Regions from separate parts of the Paenibacillus sp. FSL H8-0282 genome, predicted to be linked through region 3. Evidence: riboswitches for the same ligand, from Rfam matches in the RefSeq annotation. Region 3 holds a riboswitch; each other region holds the start of a gene.
The links. Region 3 has a riboswitch for cobalamin ahead of NST94_RS02370 (anaerobic ribonucleoside triphosphate reductase). Riboswitches for the same ligand answer to the same signal wherever they lie in the genome.

Region 1 (4,818 bases), 2.4 Mb from region 3:
CCCGATCGCACTTTACGCCTTCCCTTGATTGCTTTCAGTGATTATAATCTCGCCCTGCAACGTGCAGGTTTCACAACGGCTGAGCGTGCTCTGGTGGGCAACGAAGGTCTGGTGATGATTGGTTCGCAGCGGGATCGCAGTTTAACAGAAGGCAGAGTAAAAGCGGTCTATTCCTTGCAGCAAGGACTTGCCATTAAAGAAATAGGTTATACCGAGCAAGTCCCCATTGCCGAATATTTATTGCCGGAGCTGGATGGTAGAGATGGCGGGGATTTTAGTGGTGTCGTGATCAGTGATGAGCTCTACAGCGCTATTGATCCCGTGCAGACGGATCTTTATACAGGTTTTTATGTAGAGGATTTTCCGCAGACGGTAGGTATCGCTGCTGATCTTGCCCATAAAGGCAAACAGTCCTATGAAAGTGATTCTCCGTATGCGATTGTGATCAGCGGCACGCTGTTTGAGCTTCAGAAAACATTGTATAACACAATGCTTTTTGCTTCCTTGCTGGTGGGTACTGTCTTTTTTATTGCGGCAGGCAGCTTTCTTTACTTCCGGTTATATACCGATCTTGATCATGATCGCAATCAATATTCCACTTTGTCCAAGATGGGGCTTACGGATAAAGAACTCAATCGAATAGTTACGATTCAGCTGTCTTTGTTGTTTTTTGTGCCGGTCGGAATAGCTATTTTACACAGTGTGTTTGCCTTTATTGCGCTTCAACGGTTGTTCTACTTATCTATCGCAACGGAGACAGGCGCGGTGTTACTCGGATATTTGGCTGCTCAAGGACTATACTTCTTTTTTATTCGCAGCCGCTATTTACGCAACCTGAAGAAGAACTTGATATGAGAAATGGGGGTAACAAGATGCAAGCATGGATTACAGATTTTATGGAGCAGTTTGGTTACTTCGGTATTTTTCTGATGCTGGCCTTTGAAAATATATTTCCACCAATTCCTTCAGAAGTGATCCTGCCCTTTGGAGGATTTATGACCACTACGACGAGCTTAACGATCCCTGGTGTAATCATTGCTGCCACGGCTGGATCACTACTGGGTGCAGTAATTCTCTATTATATTGGCCGATTATTGGATGTGAGCCGGTTAGAGAAGCTGGTTGAACGCTGGGGGGGCCTAATTCGCGTCACTAAAAAAGATATCCACAAGGCTGACGCCTGGTTTGATAAATATGGCTATTGGACTGTATTGTTTTGTCGGATGGTTCCGCTGGTCCGCAGTCTGATTTCGATTCCGGCGGGAATGTCGGGCATGAAATTTGGAGTATTTATGATCTTCACAACGATTGGCACATTGGGATGGAATTTGCTGCTTGTGCTTATTGGCGCGGCATTGGGCGAATCCTGGGAAGACATTGCCATGTACATGGATGTGTACTCCAATGTAGTCTATGTACTAATTGCTGGCGGATTAGTTATCCTTGGGTTTCTGTACTTCCGCAAACGCAGCCGGAGAATGAACACTGAGGGCTAAGCGGGTAGAGGACTGATAATAGAAATGACTATTAAAAAGGAGGGAAACACATGGAGCTATTAACGATTATTAAAGCCATTATTTTGGGGCTTGTTGAAGGTTTAACCGAATTTGCTCCAGTATCCTCCACGGGTCATATGATTATTGTTGATGATATGTGGCTGAAATCACAGGAGTTATTTGGACAATATACGGCAAATACCTTCAAAGTAGTTATTCAACTGGGTTCAATATTAGCGGTTGTTGTGATTTTTAGAAATCGGTTCATTGATTTGTTAGGCTTAAAGCGTTTCAGCCGTAAGCAGTTGGATCCTGTAACAGAGGAGCTACCGCAGTTGGAGCAGAGCGGGCACCTCAAGCTGACTCAGGTTCTGGTAGGGTTAGTGCCTGCAGGTGTGTTAGGTGTTCTGTTTAATGATTATATTGATGAGCATTTATTCTCTACCTCAACGGTGTTAATTGGTCTAGTGATAGGGGCTGTATTAATGATTATTGCCGATCTGTTTGGGCCGAAGAAGGTCAGAACTGAGAGTGTAGATCAGATTACATACAAACAGGCACTTGGTGTAGGTCTTGTACAGTGTTTTTCGTTATGGCCTGGATTTTCACGCTCGGGCTCGACGATTTCTGGTGGCGTACTCCTCGGGATGAGCCATCGTGCCGCTGCTGATTTTACGTTTATTATGGCAGTACCCATCATGGCAGGTGCCAGTCTGTTGTCACTGATGAAAAACTGGCAATATTTCACCATGGATGCATTGCCGTTTTTTATCGCAGGCTTTATTAGTGCCTTCCTATTTGCGCTGTTATCGATGCGATTCTTCTTAAAACTGATCAATCGTATCAAGCTCTTACCGTTTGCTATATACCGTATAATTCTTGCTGCTGTAGTATATTTCGTATTTTTCTAAGTCCGTTATAAGGAATCGATATAACAGAAGCCCCAGTAATCTATTGCAGATTGCTGGGGCTTTCACGTATGATGACATCAGATTAAGACACTCAAATGATGAATGATATCGGAGACAGGTGCTGACCGGAAAATAGTAATTCGGTAGGCTTAATAGGGAAATTCGGTTCGAAGCCGATGCGGTCCCGCCACTGTAACGGAAGAATCTCGAGCAACAGAGGTCACTGGCAATTTACTTCTGCTGGGAAGACTGCTCAAGATGTTGACGCCGCTAGCCAGGAGACCTGCCTGTTTCAACAGCACTGCTTCACCTACGGAAGATAGGGAGGTGTTAGACGTTAACCATGGGTATATCATGGGCGTCTTTCCCTTTGACTTTTTTAGGGAAGGGCGCTCTTTTTTATAGGAAAGCAAGTAGCTTTGGAGTTTGAAATAAGAGATGGAAGAGGGAGTGTATCGAGATGACGAATAAAGTAAAAGTAAGTAATCTTGGATATCCGAGAATCGGAAAGAACCGCGAGTGGAAAAAGACACTGGAAGCCTACTGGCAGGGGAAAATAAATGAAGAGCAATTCCGCTCCGAAATGGCAGCAATTCAGCTGCAGCATTTGAAGACCCAGCAAGAGGCAGGAATTGAGCTTATTCCGGTGAATGATTTTACTTTTTATGACCATGTGTTGGATACGGCTGTTATGTTTGGAATTGTACCTCCACGGTACACGTATGATGGCGGCGACATCGGGCTTGATCTTTATTTTGCAATGGCCCGTGGTAATACTGAGGCTACTGCCTGTGAGATGACCAAATGGTTCAATACGAACTATCACTATATCGTTCCAGAGATCGGCACACAAACACCACGCCTGACTGAAAATAAACCTCTAGCGGCTTATCGTTTTGCTAAATTGCAGGCAGGGATTGAAGGTAAACCGGTACTTTTAGGTCTGTATACCTTCCTTAAGCTGTCCAAAGGTTACGCAGCGGCAGATATCGCCAAGATTGCTGCACGTTTTGTTCCAGTCTATGTTCAACTGCTACAGGAACTGAAGCAAGAAGGGGTAAGCTGGGTACAAATCGATGAGCCAGCGATTGTTACAGGCATAAGTAAAGAAGAATTAACACTGCTTAACTCGATATACACAGAAATTGCCGGCTCCGTGCCGGGCTTGAATATTATTTTACAGACGTATTTTGAAGCTGCTGAACCGTTGGAGGCACTGCTAGAGTTGCCTGTTCAAGGCTTGGGTCTTGACTTTGTGCACGATGGTGGAGCGAATCTGGCTTCTATCGAACGTCTTGGTTGGCCGAAGGACAAATGGCTGGGTGCCGGAATTATTGATGGACGGAACATCTGGCGTTCCGATTTAGACGCTAAGCTGCAACTGGTAGAAAAGCTCAGTGTTCATGTGCCGCTTGATCGTCTTATTCTTCAGCCTTCTTGCAGTCTGCTGCATGTCCCAGTCACCGTTCAAGGTGAGGTGAAGCTGAAGGCGACAGTTAAGAATGCGTTAGCTTTTGCCGATGAGAAGCTTGCAGAGCTTAGTCTGCTCGGAGCAGCCCTCGCAGATAAAGGAGAAGCTTCTAAAGCAGCGCTGGCCGCTAGTCGTGAAGCTATTGCAGCATTCCGCGCACTACCTGAGCGTGGCCGTAAGGATGTGGCGGAGCAAGTGCTTGCACTTGCAGCTTTGCCGGACCAACGCAGTTTGCCTTTTGCTGAACGCTTAAAGGTGCAGCAAGAGAAATGGCAGCTTCCACTTCTGCCAACCACTACAATTGGTAGCTTCCCGCAGACAGTAGAAGTGCGTCAGGCGAGATTGAAATGGCGTAAAGGGGTCTGGAATCAGGAGCGTTATGATGGATTTGTTCGTGAGCAGATCGCGGATGCAATTACCTTCCAAGAAAAGCTAGGTCTGGATGTTCTGGTCCACGGTGAGTTCGAGCGTACAGATATGGTGGAGTTTTTCGGAGAAAAGCTGGACGGATACTTGTTTACTAGTAATGGCTGGGTTCAATCCTACGGCTCCCGTTGCGTTAAGCCACCGGTGATCTACGCGGATGTTGCATTTATACAGCCTATGACTGTTAAAGAAAGTGTCTATGCACAATCGTTGACGAAGCTTCCGGTTAAAGGAATGTTGACGGGTCCTGTAACTATCCTCAATTGGTCATTTGTACGTGATGATCTCAGCCGGGAAGAGGTAGCCAATCAAATTGCTCTTGCCCTTCGCCATGAAGTAAAAGCGCTAGAAGATGCAGGCATCGAAATGATTCAAGTGGATGAGCCGGCTATACGTGAAGGACTTCCGCTTAAGGCAGAAGACCGTGAGCATTACCTGAACTGGGCAGTGAAGTCGTTCCGCGTTGCTACGAACCATGTGAAGGCTACGACACAAATTCATACGCATATGTGCT
Region 2 (4,818 bases), 520 kb from region 3:
ACATCTTAGCTTTGTGGAAAAAGGTTCACTTCGTCCCGGTGACCGCAGTATTGAGAAGGATTATACCTTTGATTTGGCTTCCGGACGGATGGGGAATGTCGATTTTGGCGAGACCCGCCAGCCTTATGCTGATTTGGTGTGGAAGCTATTACTGCTGAATCCAGGAGATATTAACGACTTCGTAAGCTTCGCCGATCAGATTCTCCGTGGAGAGAGTCCTGAGCACAAGCTATCCCTTTCTTTCTATAATGAGCTGGCTATATTTTATGAGATTGAGCAAGGGAACGAGCATTTATATACGGAAAACAAGAGTGCGGTGCTAAGTGGTTTGCTTTCTTACCTTAAACCAGACGGTGCAATTCATTCTAGAATCCGCTTGAATGATATTTTCTTAGAACGGTTTGACCGGGAATTTGATCTGATTCGGCAAAGAAATGTGCCAGATCCGGCGATTATGGAATGCTTTAAAGAGTATTTTGTACTTAAGGATCACAATTACAGGGTCAGAATCGTGGATTATTTCATCAATGGGATGCTTCATAGTGTGGAAGCGGGCCGCAAGGATATTTTGAGTGCTGCTTACGGGATCATTGAGAGTAATGATGAGTTAAGTGCAGCTTACTTCCAGCGCGTGATGTCTGAAACTTATTTCCGTAAGCAGCTACTTGAGCCTTATATGGAATCAAGACTAGCTGCGGCGTCCAGATCTGCGGATATTCTGAGCTTTGTGCTCCATTGGGGGCGGTTCCTGCCAGTGGCGTTAGAGCAGTCTTTTGCTCAAAATGCTGTGAAGGATTATTTGCTAGAAAAGCTCCAGCTGGAGCATGATCCGGTGGCTTCTGTGGCGGAAATTCATGAAATTGTAGATAAGGCAGAAAAAGATCGCCGCAAAGGAACAGGAGTTGCTCCTAAGGCACTCTCCCTAATGCAGGATCTTGCTGCTTCAGCAGATAGATTCTTACTGAACCGCTTATCGCTTTCTGATATGACGCAGGAGGAGCTTCTGGAGGTAGTTTTTTTACGGTATGGTAATGTTGTCGATTGGCAGCCGCCACTGGATAGGATTAGCAAGCAGAAAGAGAATGCGCTGCGTGCCGCTTACCGCTGGTTTGGTGAAGAGAAGCCGAGTGAGGAGATTTTTACAGGATTGTCTCCGCAGGAACTAGACGATGTGCAGCTACTGGGTCGTCGTTTGCTAAAAGAGGCGCGTGTTCTGGAACCCTTTGAACGGCTTCCGCTAGCCTTTTACTATACAACTCAGCGTGAAGGGGGTCCGCTGGATTACGATGCGCTTCTGGAGCTGTTAAAGCGTAAAGCCGGTTCCGACAAAGAAATCATCTATCGGTTTTTTGCTTGGTCGCAAGGCAATCCTTTATTTACGGTTTCGAATAAAAAGCTGCAACCGGGTTACCGTAAGGCGATTCTGAAGTATTTCCTGAGCAGTGATCGTGAAGCGTTCAAGAATCGGGAATTCCGAAAGAACTATGTCGCGGCAGCTCGGCCTGCTCTGCAAAATGTGTACAATGAAGCCCGCTCCCAACTGGCTTCCCCGCTGGCGCGCTGGATCAGCCGCAGCCGATTTCGACTCTTAATCTCCGGCTCCATTACGGGTATTCTGGTGATTATTGCAATTATCGTATTCAGTATGCTGCGTCCGGATGATACGAAGACGGCTGTGCCGGGGACAAGCCCTGAGCCGACCCCTGTTCAGAGTGCAGGCAATATGCTGCCTCCAGCTTCAGTATACTTGAAGGATCAGAGCGTCGAAGGAGATAAGGGGAGCAGCATATTGGTGTTCACCTTCGCAAGTGCAGATGACTGTGTGCAGTTTCAACCGACTGAGATTAGTTTAATGTCTTCGTCTACAGAGATAGATAAAAGCTTTAAGGTCGCTGCCACGAATGGCACTTGTCCAGTGCCGTTAACGGATGGGACGGATGAGGGAAACACCGCTGACGAGTCAGATACCGCTAGCACTACTGGAGGAACAGCAGAAGGTGCAGATGCTACTAATGCTGTAGCTGATGCATCTCCGTCTCCTACGCCTTCCTCTGATACTGAGGACAGCACTGGGTTGCCTTCCGCAACAGCTGTGACTGAAGGTGAACAACCTTCCTATCAGGTTGAGGTTACATTGGAGCCTGGAGTGACAATTCTAGAGAAAAGTATGATCAAAGCCGGAAGATTTACACTGATCGTAGATCCCGACCCTAATATTCCACCAGCTTCTGATTCAAGTGCTGAACCCTCCCCGACTGCAAGTCCGGAAGGAACAGCAGAATAACAAGCTTTCTGAACAGCAATACCTACCGGGAGGTATTGCTGTTCATTTTTTTTGCTGCCCATACTTAGCTTTTCTATAGACATGCTATGTATTAATAGATATGATTATGGATGTCAAAATAAGATACTACATACTGGAAAAGGTGCAGACTCTATCAATCTAGTCGTCTGCTTAAAAGGGAAGTCCGGTGCAAGAGTCCGGCGCGGTCCCGCCACTGTATGTGCGGAGCGTTTCTTCTATAAACCACTGCCCCGAAGGTAGGGTGGGAAGGTGAAGAACAGCGATGAAGCATTAGCCAGGAGACCTGCCTTTTTCGTGAGCGTTTCTATTCTTCGTGGGGTAAGAATGTGGAACATATACAGATGGACTGTTGGCAGGAAGCAAGCGCCGCAGCCTCGATTTGTAATCTTCCCTGACCGCCCTCCAAAGGGGCGGTCTTTATGTTATGCGTCTTATTCCCGGCAGTACCCATTCTTATACAGAAAGAGGTTAAACAATGAAGAAAATCATGTCTTCCAAGTTTGTAGCACTTGGGCTGGCCTTATTCATGGTCATTTCAATTCTAGGAACATCTCTTGCTCCAGCAGGACAAATATTTGCAGAAGCGAGCGCTGGCGCCGGTCTGGAGGCAACTGCTGCGGAGCGGATTAATGTTGCGGATGCGACTTATGCGGCTGCAGAATATCTCTTGAAAGGTGGCGTGCAATCGGATTGGCAAGCCATTGGATTAGCGCAAGCAGGGTACAAGCTGCCGGCTAGTTACCTTTCAGAGCTTGAGAAAAAAGTAAAGGATGCAGCTGGCGATTTCACCAATGTAACCGATTATGCTCGAATCGTGCTCGCAGTGAGAGCGATTGGTGCAGATCCTACTAGCTTTGCTGGTAACGGAACGACTCCTGGCTATAATCTGATTGAGAAAATTTATAATAATAGCAAGCTCAGTGAACAGACGCTTAATAATCCGGTATATGCTTTACTTGCGCTGGATTCTGGTAAATATAATATCCCAAGTGACGCGAAATGGACGGCGGATAAACTCCTTACGGAGATTCTCTCCAAACAGAATCCGGATGGGGGCTTTGCACTAACCTCAGGCGCAAGTGAGCCTGATATGACAGCGATAACCTTGACGGCTCTGGCGGCACATAAAAATAATCCCGAAGCCTACTTAGCAGGGCTACAAGCCGTAGCCTGGTTATCCGCAGCTCAAGATAGCCATGGGGGTTACGGTGACAGTGCTGAAAGTAGCGCACAAGCAATCCTTGGACTCACATCCTTCGGAGTTGATCCTAGTGGATTAGAATACACCAAAAACAAAGTGGATCTAATGGAGAACCTGCTTAGCTATCGTCTAGCTGATGGTAGCTTCACCCATAGCCGTGGTGGAAGCAGTAATATTCTGGCGACAGAGCAAGGGCTTCAGGCGCTGGTTGCCTATAATTTGCTGTATAAAGGAAGCAACAGTAAGCTATACGATTTTTCCAAATCCTCCATTCAGAGCTCACTCATCTACGCTCCAGTAACGATTGAGGGACCACAGGCCACGTTGGCACAAGGGTACGCCTATGCTGGCAACGCACTTGGAGCGTTAGAGAAGCTGGCGCTTCAAACGAACTTGCCGATCACGAATCCTTCGGGCAGTTATGTGACTGGCATCGGAAATATTGTTGCTGGAAGCTTTGGTGGTTATGACGGATGGATGTATGTTGTATCGCGTGACGGAAAATGGATTAATCCCGATGTAGGCATGAGTGATTTTGTACTTAAAGATTCAGATCAGGTACTGGTTTATTATGCCGGAGACGACACTAAGCTTGTGGATTCCGTTACGCTTTCCAAAGCAAATCTTAAAGAGGGCGATTCTTTTACCGTCACTGTAACTAGTAAGACGTGGAAATGGGACGCTGCTACGAATACTTCCTCTCCTGTAACTGCAAAAGCTGCGGGTGTTCAGGTCCAAATTGGAGCTCACAAGGTAACGACGAATGCTAAAGGTGAGGCCGTATTCTCAGGAAATATGCCCGCAGGTGACTATACACTGACTGTAACTGGCTACCGTGAAGGTAAAGCCCCAACGATTGCTAAATATACAAAAGCTCTAAAGGTGATTTCTAAGAATGTAACAGCTTCGCTTACCGTTGAAGGCCCGGAAGGGTTGATTAGTGAGGGGACTTTAAAAGCCTCCAATGCCCTTGAAGCGTTGCAACAACTAGGGTCTACCGATGATTTTAAAGTAGATATCACCAAATCGTCTTATGGCAACTTTGTATCAGGTATCCATGGAGTTTCGCAAGGTACTTACGACGGATGGTGGAGCTTCGTGGTATCACGCGGCGGGGAGTGGATATATCCAAGTGTGGGTATGGATGCGTTCGAACTACAGGAATCCGATCGTGTGCTTGTCTATTATGCAGGAGAAAATACACAGGTTGTAGATTCTGTGGTGCTTTCCCCATCACAGCCAAAAGCTAATGAAGCTTTTACTGTAAAGGTTTCACAGAAAAAGTGGGTGTGGAATCAGGAAAGCTTCACTT
Region 3 (4,818 bases):
GCAATGATCATCAACACGCCACCAACAACTAGACCGATCAAAACAGGGGTTGGGCCAAATAATTGGCTTTTTATTGTGTCCTTGAAGAGAAGATATAGGATTAATGCTGGTAACATAGCCAAAATCATATGAATGACATTTAATCCTTTGCTTTTGGAAAAATCCATTCTAATCATATTAACCCCAATCTTCAAATACCTTTTCCAATAAAGAATTAAAACTGCCATCACTGCACCCAACTGAATAACAATTTTAAAAGTTATTGCAGCATCTCCCTCAAAGCTAAGCAAATCGCCTGCTAGAATAAGATGTCCAGTAGATGATACTGGTAAAAATTCAGTTAAGCCCTCTATTATGCCAAGTATTATTGCTTTAATTACATCAGTCATTAGTGCATTGTCCCCTTTCGGAAATAAAATCATTTAATTTCCAGTATAAGGGAGACACGTAAACTTCCCCATCGATTAACCTAACAATATTCAATTCAGAATGACATAATTGTCACATTGCTCATTATTCCAGTCTTAAGTAACTCCTTTATTAAACTATCCTTTCCCGTTAGCATAACAACAGTATCAAACATTAAATTCAACCTGTATCAATAAAAAATCCGTTAACCTTCTGAACTTGCTGCCCGTTATTTTGGATAATCAAGTTCAGAGCATACAGCAGATATGAATACCGAAACGTAACTTCCATTTGATCATTCTGCAGCCGCGTGCGTGGAGCCTCAATGACCATCATGATTCCAAAGCGCTGAGAAACCACACAGAACCGCCACCCCGACCAAGAATAGGGGGTCCTTTTTTTGGCAAAACACAAAATATTAAGTATAATGTTATTGTCGAAACGCTAAGGCGTCTGTACAGGATGGCTACCTGGCACTGATGATGGCAGGCCAAGCGCTTTATAAAGTTTTCTTTATGTGTATTTATACTTTAGGAGCGTGGTTATCTATGAAAATTAATATTACCGCACATTTTAACATTGATATTACTTTATCTCTTCATCTGTTAGCCGTAGCCAGTCTTGCTTATGAACTCAGTTCACTGACGAGCTCGTGAAATTCGAGCGAAAAGTATCTGTACTAAGACACCTTGTGGTGTCTTTTTTTATTTTTATAGTAATTACCATCTAACCGATCTGCCCCCGCAAGAGAAAAGCAGCTTATGATGCTCCTCCTCCACCATTCTTCATTCTGATTGCTGTCAGCTTGCGCCACACCTTCCGTCTGCTCGACAGTGACCACTAGTCATACCGTTTTCATTAGCGATTTCGCGCCATGTCTTATCTTCCTTGATACGTTTCTCCAGAAGAACAGGGAACGGCATTGGCTGTCCATCATATTCGACTTCAGGAAAGATTAGGCCATTCATCAATAAATATCACCCTGGGTACTTATTCACATGTTCTCCCCAACTTGCAGGAAGCAGTGCCCCGATGTATCTGAGATTCTATTCTAGGAACCCGAAAAGAAGTGGAGAAAATTGACGAGACACCCACTTTACTCGGATAAAGGGTAGAAGAATGGAAGAAGTCAGGGGGATTTAACGAAAAATGGCACGGTCCCGGAATCCCGGAAAACCGCGCCATTGCGCCATTCTTAGATATGCTGGTGAAGGGAATTGAACCCCCGGCCTACGCATTACGAGTGCGTTGCTCTACCCCTGAGCTACACCAGCTTAACGCTGTTTTTCTGTCAAACAAAAAATATTATACAACTTCCAGCCAGAAACGCAAGCCTATCTCTCCCTGTTTTCCGCCCTTCTAAACTGCTAATCCACCTGTAGCTTACGCTCCACAGACTCTAACTTTCCACGGCTAGTAGAGGGTTTATCGCGGCGGTCGTCTATTTTAAGTGAGGTAGAGACACGTTCTGCACCTGCGTCAAAAGGAGACTCATGCAAAGCTTCTACCGCGGCAAAAATGCGTTGCAGAGGCCCTTCGATGATCGTCCCCATGGACGTAAGTTCATAAGTAATCCCTTCTACTGTCTTCAGCACCCGCTGCATATCCGCAACATAGCTGCTAAGACTGGTGCTGCCTGTTCCAATTGGAATAACTGTAACTTCAGCAATAGGCATGAGAATACCTCCTCGAAATTTTATAGTAGCTGTCTCCTTCCATTGTAACAATTCCACCGCTCTGTCACAAACTAAGCAAGATTATCCTCCCTTATCTCTTCTATTTCTTCTGATTACTCCAAAATATGACTTGGGCTAAGAGTATTTTCTCATGAGCAAATTCTAGGGTCATCTGCACTATATTTATGGACTCTTTGTGGCATCTTTTCGGACAATTTATGAATCATTTCGCATCTCCCTGTGGATCAATTGTGGATTACTTATGGACAGCCTGTGGATCATTTGTGGAGTACTTTTAAAGAACCCGCTCCCCGCGCGGGTTTTCTAAAAAACTGTTTACAAACACAACATCTTGGGTTATTTTTATCTAACGACAACAAAATATAGTGGAGACAGGCGCTTTGATCCTTAACCGGATTTAGAGCTTAATAGGGAAGCGCGGTGAGAATCCGCTGCGGTCCCGCCACTGTAACCGGATGGCCTTCTTAAGCTTCTGGGAAGCTTGAGAATCCACATCTCCCGGCAAATGCCACTGAGGGTTAGGAACACCCTTGGGAAGGCGCCGAGAGATCCCACGGAAGCCAGGAGACCTACCTGTTTCGACGACACCAACTATTGATGCCTGCGAGGAACAGGGATGGTGTCCGCATGCGGTCATCTACGTAGAGACCTCTGCAAATATCCGTGTGGATATTTACATAACGCATCGGGCATTTTCTGCCATCCTCGGGTAGGGGATGCTTTTTTTATGTAATCTGAACAAATATACGACTGCTTATAGCAGTCCAACTTCTTATGGATATATGGATTTGATGATAGATGTTTTTCTTTTATACTGAGAGGAGAGCTGTACAATGACGTTGTTGGAGAGACAATTTAATGGAGTAGAAAATGCACGGGAAGTTCTTTTAGAAGAGCTCATTGATTTAGGCCGGGATATTATCGACAGTCGGGATATGGACCTATTGCGCGAGAATGCCAATTTGAATGGAGAGAGTTTCTCCGGTAAAATGAGCAAGTTCGGCAGTGAATATTCAAAATGGTACGCCCGCAATTTTACGATGCCGCCACAGCTAGTGCAGGCTATTGATGACAATGTCGTCTATGTGCATGATCTGGATCAATATGCGATTGGAACGACGAACTGTATTTTTATCCCGTTTGATAAACTTCTCCGTGAAGGTTTCAATACCGGCAACGGCAGCGTTCGTCCTCCGAACTCAATAATGACAGCTATGTCTTTGGTAGCGATTATTTTCCAATCCCAGCAAAATGCTCAATATGGTGGTGTATCCGCCAATAAACTCGACTATGATCTGGCACCTTATGTAACCAAATCCTTCGCCAAGCTGTTCCGCAAGGGTCTGAATTATTTTGAAGAAGGACAAGCTGATGAATCTTTGGGCGAGATTACGATGAGCCGGACCGATCTGGCGGAGTTATATCCAAGAGCGTTCCGTTTTGCACTAAAGGAAACCGAAATCGAAACTCTGCAAGCGGCTGAAAGTATGGTACATAATCTGAATACCATGTCCAGCCGATCCGGTGGACAAATACCGTTTACCAGCATCAACTACGGTACTTGTACTTCACCAGAAGGTCAGCTTGTGATCAGTTCTCTGCTAACCGCAACTATGAACGGACTTGGCAGCGGAGAAACACCAGTGTTCCCGATTCAAATCTTCAAATGCAAGCAAGGAATCAATCAACAGCAAGGCGATCCTAACTATGAACTGTTCCTAAAAGCGGCTGAATGTTCTGCGCGCAGACTATATCCAAACTTCGCTAATCTGGACGCTCCGCTCAACTTGCAGTATTATGATCCAAGTGATCCTGATACGGAGTTCGCTACAATGGGCTGCCGAACCCGAGTGCTCGGTGACCGTTTTGGGCGTAATCATTGCTCTGGGAAGGGCAACCTTTCCTTTAATACACTGAATCTGGTTCGGCTAGGTCTGGCACACGGCACAGTAACAGGCAGACGTACCGTCGCAGACGAAGCTGGCTTCTATGAAGATCTAAATCATTACATGGATATTGCGCTGGAAGGACTTCTTCATCGCTTCCACATCCAAACCGCACAAAAAGCTAAAGCTTCCGATTTCATGATGCGAGAAGGCGTCTGGGAAGGCGGCGAACATCTTGCACCTGATGACACTGTAGGCGATCTGCTGAAGCATGGCAGTCTGTCTCTTGGCTTCATCGGTATGGCGGAATGTATGAAAGCTATGTACGGTAAACACCATGGCGAGGATATGGAAGTTCATGCCAAGGCGCTGGCTATCGTGCGTCATATGCGGGACTATTGCGATCGGAAAAGTGAGGAACTGGATCTTAACATCACCCTGTTCGCAACTCCAGCAGAAGGTTTGTCCGGTAAATTCACCAAAGTTGACCGCAAGGTACTGGGTTCCATTCCGGGCGTAACCGACCGTGAATATTATACGAACTCTTTTCACATCCCTGTATACTTCGATCTGGGTGCTGCTCAGAAGATCAGCTTGGAAGCTCCTTTCCATGAATACTGCAATGCCGGGGCTATTTCTTATGTCGAATTAAACGGCAATGCCCGCAACAACCCATCGGCTTTTATCAAAATCATTAAATATGCGCTCGAACAACAGGTCAGTTATTTCAGCATTAACCATCCGATTGACCGCTGCTCCAGCTGTGGATACGAAGGCGTAATTGGGACAAACTGTCCTTCCTGCAACGCACATGAGAATGACGTGCA
Region 4 (4,818 bases), 350 kb from region 3:
TGATTGATGCTATTTTCGTTGCTACATTGTTGTAATAAAGATCGTAATAACCGTTAGGTACTGTATAGTTCGCCCGGGCCAGAGAAAGGATTGACCATTCTCCACTGCCTGTTCCAAACGACGGGTTCTTTACAGTGTTTAAAATATAGGCAAGGCTTTTATTTAATTGTTGTTTGGCTACAACAGTAGTAGGTTGTTCTAATTGCACATCATTCATATCAAAGAGACGGTTGCTATGATTGATCAGACGATCATAGGACACAAGTGCATACGTACCTTGGTCCGTTGCCATATTGTCTACTTTGCCTGTGAGGATATGCTTAAATCCACCCTCAGGTGCAGCAAAGCTAAGTAATGCATCAATAAGCGAATTTCCACTTTTAACAAATCTAGCGTCCGTGTGCGGATCTACGCCTACACCAGTTAAGGCTACAATTACCTGCGAGATACTCTCGCTGCTAGTGCTTCCCCAGCTTGTAAATCCGCCTTGATTGTTTTGGTTATCGGACAGCCATTGGATGGCCCGATCCACGGCAGCTTTTACATCATCACGGGTTGCATAATAAGGTGCAAGAGCTTGCATCGCCATCGCAGTCATATCGACATCGGCTTTGGTTACGCCTAATGCCCAGCCACCAGCTTCTGCTGTACCTTTTTTAACCTCTTTATCTAAAATATACTGAACTAGTTTTTCTCTTGTGGTCTGTTCTGTAACTCCATCAACTACAGGGATCTCATAGTTATGGCTATCTAACGCGATCAGAGCAAAAATCGGACCATTATTGCCTTGCTTTTGGATATATTGATAATCAGCGAGTGCTTTTCTCAGATCATATCCCGCAACATTTGTGATATCTTTTCCGATAGAGGTAAGTCCTAATATTGCTCTGGAATTCTCTGTGCTTTTATTGGCGTCGAGTTTTCCATCCTCTTTAATGGTTGATGCTATTTTCGTAGCTACATTGTTGTAATAAAGATCGTAATAACCGTTAGGTACTGTATAGTTCGCCCGTGCCAGAGAAAGGATCGACCATTCTCCGCTGCCTGTTCCAAACGTTGGATTCTTTACAGTATTTAAAATATAAGCAAGGTTTTTATCTAACTGTTGTTTGACGGCAACTGTAGTTTCCAGTTTGTAAGTAACCTGATAAGTTACATTTGTTTTGTTTCCAGCTCCGTCAAGAGCCGTTACAGTAATTGCATTACTGCCTGAATTCAGAGTAGCTTTGTACTCCCCATTTGCAGGTGATAAAGTAACTCCATTCAGCTTCACTTCTGGAGTAATGTCACTATATACATTGTCTGTGACAGCTACTTTGAAGCTTATTTCTTTATTGGATACTTCCTGTTTATCTTGTATGCCACTTACTGTAATAACAGGGGGTTCTATGTCTAATGCATTATTAAGACCGACAAGCGCATGATCTACACTTATTTGAGAGCTTGCCATGTTTTCGAGCACGGAATAGGCTTCATAAACTGCCGATTGCACTACTGGTCTGTCCAAAATAGTTTCTTTATTAGGGGCACTGTTAATCTCGGCGATTTCCGCAGTTAAAGCATCCTTATTGGCAAGTTGAACTGGGATTTCCCCCCAGCCGCCAAGATCAGAACCATAGCCATAAGTGGTGAACTGAGTTCGAATGATGTCACCGTCTTGAGGCTTATAATCGGTCATCCCAAACGGAGGAAACACATTATTTACTGCATACATCCAACCCGACATGGAGGTGTAGTCAAACTGACTTAACCAATCTGGGTCTGCTTTAGTGCCGACTGTATTCCCATCGGCTGAAATCATATCTAAAATATATTGTGGAATATTGACTTCACTTCTGCCACTATCTTTAACTTCTGATAAATAAAAACCACTATCTATATTTCCTAAATATCTATAATTGCCATCACCTAGCGCACGTGTTATTAAAGATGCGCCATTATCGCCTTCATAAATCGGAACTTTAATAGGTTCCTTAATATACCCTTGGCCTAAGGTGAATTTCTCTACGGATACAGATACATACCCTTTAAGGGTAGAGCTTGCTCCATCTGCTTGAGCCGGGATTACACTTGTAGAGAATGTCGTAATAAATACAGCTACAATAAGTAACCACGCTAAAAACTTATTTTTCTTCATTTTTCCATAACCCTTCCCTTCATACCTATGATAAAAAACAGAATAAACTTTCTCATAACCACAAAAAAACCACTCAACATAAACGTCAAGAGGTTAAGATAGTGAACCACGATAATAGCTGGCAAACACTATTCAAGCACCTCTCTATCGATCGTAGAGTTTGATGGTGTAACAGAAAAAGGCAGATATTCTGGCTCAAGTATCATCACCCTTGCTGCCTTCCCAGTTTCCCAGTGGCATTTTGCAAGGACTCCTCTTTCACAGCGGCGGGACCGCGCGGGATTCACACCCGCTTTCCATTTAACCAATCTATGATTGTACTTCCGCAACATTCATAGTTGGCACCTATTTCTAATTTTAAATTTTCATGCTTCATCATAACTAATATATATGCTTTTGTCATGTTATATTTCTTTTTTGTATAACGGGCAGCTAGAGATAATCCTATTGAATAACCAATTTCTACGAGTAGGGTTATTCAAATAATTTCTTTATCCAACTGTGGGGCAAATTAATTTAAATCACTAATTCTTATATGAATTTACCACAAATTAGTAAGGTACTCGCTAAGTGTATTCTATGTTAGGGTATATTCAGAAAGCGTTTACAAAATAAAACTGGAGGTGTTTGCGTTCATTTAACCACCAAGTACAGCGTCAAAGCCAGGTCCAAGCATCCTAAATTTATCTCACAAAGGAGAATTCAATGACTACGCGAATCCAGAAATCCTTCTTATCATTGACACTTGTCACCGCTCTTCTGCTCTCTCTGTTCTCATCCATGGCCGCAGCTGCAACTAAGGACGAGCAACAAGCTAAGGCAGCGCCAAAGAGTAAGATCCAATCCTATGTAGACGAAATGCAGCCCGGATGGAACCTTGGCAATACTTTAGATGCTACAGGTGAGGATGAAACCTCCTGGGGCAATCCACGTGTGACCCAAGATCTTATTAAAAAGATCGCCGCTCAAGGCTATAAAAGCATTCGGATTCCTGTGACCTGGGATACTCACATGGGTGCGGCACCAGACTATACCCTAGAAAAGGCCTACCTCGACCGTGTGGAAGAAGTTGTCGGCTGGGCACTGGACGCCAAGCTTTATGTCATGATTAATGTCCACCATGATTCCTGGCTATGGGTAAGCCATATGGAAGAAAAACACGATGAAACGCTGGCACGTTATAATGCAGCTTGGACTCAAATTGCCGATCGCTTCAAGGACAAATCCGATAAGCTGATGTTCGAGAGCATAAATGAACCTCGGTTCACCGATGGTGGAAGCACAGACGAAGCAAAAATGGAGCAAATGCTTACTGAACTTAATAACTCTTTCTATCAAATCGTGCGGAAATCCGGTGGGAAAAACGACCTCCGCCCACTTGTATTACCTTCATTAGAGTCTTCACCTACGCAAACAAGAATGGATCATCTCTATAAGACGATTACGGCTCTGAACGATCCAAATATTATTGCGACCGTTCACTTCTATGGCTTCTGGCCGTTTAGTGTGAACATTGCCGGCTACACCACATTTGAAAAAGATACAAAAAATGATATCACTCAAACTTTTGATAACGTTTACAATACATTTGTACCTAAAGGCATCCCTGTCATCGTCGGCGAATTTGGTTTATTAGGTTTCGATAAAGACACGGGTGTGATTGAACAGGGCGAGAAGCTTAAATTCTTCGAGTATCTGACTTATTATTTGAAAGAAAAGAAAATGACTTCCATGCTCTGGGATAACGGGCAGCATTTCAACCGTAAAACTTATAAGTGGTCTGACCCTGAACTCCACAATGTATTAATGTCTGGTCTGAAGGAGCGTTCCTCCAGCACCGAAAGCGATTTGGTCTACCTAAAAAAAGGTGCACAAATCAAAGATACCAAGGTTAAGCTGAACCTGAACGGAAATAAGCTAACCACCATTAGTGCCAACGGAAAGTATCTGACCAAAGGTAAAGATTACACCTTAAATGGTGAGGAGCTCATCCTCAAAGCCAGCCAACTTAAAAAGCTCACAGCTTCCCAAAAATACGGTGAAAATGCCGTGCTGACTCTGAAATTCAACAAGGGTGTTGCGTGGAGACTTAAGGTGATTGTGTATGACACAGCTAAATTAAGCGATGCAAAAGGCACGACTGAATCCTTTGCCATTCCGACCACCTTTAATGGTAACCAGCTTGCCACAATGGAAGCTGTATATACCGCTGGTGGCAATGCAGGTCCGCAGGACTGGACTCCATTTAAGGAATTCGGCAATACCTTCTCACCTTCTTATAACACTAAAGAAATCAAGCTGCTTCCCGCGTTCTTTAAAGATGTTAAAGACGGCGAGGTAATCCTGAAGTTCCACTTCTGGAATGGTGATATCATCACCTACAAGATCACGAAGAGCGGAACAAACGTTGTAGGAAAGTCCTCTTAACCCCCCGTCCTGTTAACAACACAAATAGGGGTGTCCTTCGCAGGAACATCCCTATTTGTATTGCACCGATCACATATAAACCTCGTCATACGAAATTATCATCAACCGATAAATTAAATAAACGCCAAGATAGGCTCCGGTAATAAGAAACATTGGATTTAAAAATATCGCATGGATCGAGGTCATAAATACAGCATGATCTCTTAATATTTCGTAAATTGCCAAGGCAGAAATATTTCCAAAGATAATCGTAC

Region 1: it holds a riboswitch for cobalamin, as region 3 does, so the genes downstream of both, metE (5-methyltetrahydropteroyltriglutamate--homocysteine S-methyltransferase) here and NST94_RS02370 (anaerobic ribonucleoside triphosphate reductase) in region 3, are expected to answer to the same signal.
Region 2: it holds a riboswitch for cobalamin, as region 3 does, so the genes downstream of both, NST94_RS04580 (DUF4430 domain-containing protein) here and NST94_RS02370 (anaerobic ribonucleoside triphosphate reductase) in region 3, are expected to answer to the same signal.
Region 4: it holds a riboswitch for cobalamin, as region 3 does, so the genes downstream of both, NST94_RS03900 (S-layer homology domain-containing protein) here and NST94_RS02370 (anaerobic ribonucleoside triphosphate reductase) in region 3, are expected to answer to the same signal.

The regions. Positions count from the first base shown of each region.
Region 1 covers NZ_CP150146.1:4,926,533-4,931,350, reverse strand. Annotated here, with positions in the region: gene NST94_RS21405 (FtsX-like permease family protein) at 1-855, shown strand, start outside; gene NST94_RS21400 (DedA family protein) at 873-1,496, shown strand; gene NST94_RS21395 (undecaprenyl-diphosphate phosphatase) at 1,547-2,407, shown strand; cobalamin riboswitch at 2,507-2,713, shown strand; gene metE (5-methyltetrahydropteroyltriglutamate--homocysteine S-methyltransferase) at 2,868-4,818, shown strand, end outside.
Region 2 covers NZ_CP150146.1:1,068,019-1,072,836, forward strand. Annotated here, with positions in the region: gene NST94_RS04575 (glycosyltransferase) at 1-2,284, shown strand, start outside; cobalamin riboswitch at 2,408-2,611, shown strand; gene NST94_RS04580 (DUF4430 domain-containing protein) at 2,781-4,818, shown strand, end outside.
Region 3 covers NZ_CP150146.1:544,340-549,157, reverse strand. Annotated here, with positions in the region: gene NST94_RS02395 (undecaprenyl-diphosphate phosphatase) at 1-389, opposite strand, end outside; gene NST94_RS02390 (hypothetical protein) at 589-768, opposite strand; gene NST94_RS02385 (hypothetical protein) at 1,209-1,376, opposite strand; tRNA gene NST94_RS02380 (tRNA-Thr) at 1,611-1,682, opposite strand; gene NST94_RS02375 (MTH1187 family thiamine-binding protein) at 1,776-2,084, opposite strand; cobalamin riboswitch at 2,462-2,697, shown strand; gene NST94_RS02370 (anaerobic ribonucleoside triphosphate reductase) at 2,939-4,818, shown strand, end outside.
Region 4 covers NZ_CP150146.1:897,866-902,683, reverse strand. Annotated here, with positions in the region: gene NST94_RS03900 (S-layer homology domain-containing protein) at 1-2,137, opposite strand, end outside; cobalamin riboswitch at 2,300-2,501, opposite strand; gene NST94_RS03895 (cellulase family glycosylhydrolase) at 2,843-4,564, shown strand; gene NST94_RS03890 (transposase) at 4,634-4,818, opposite strand, start outside.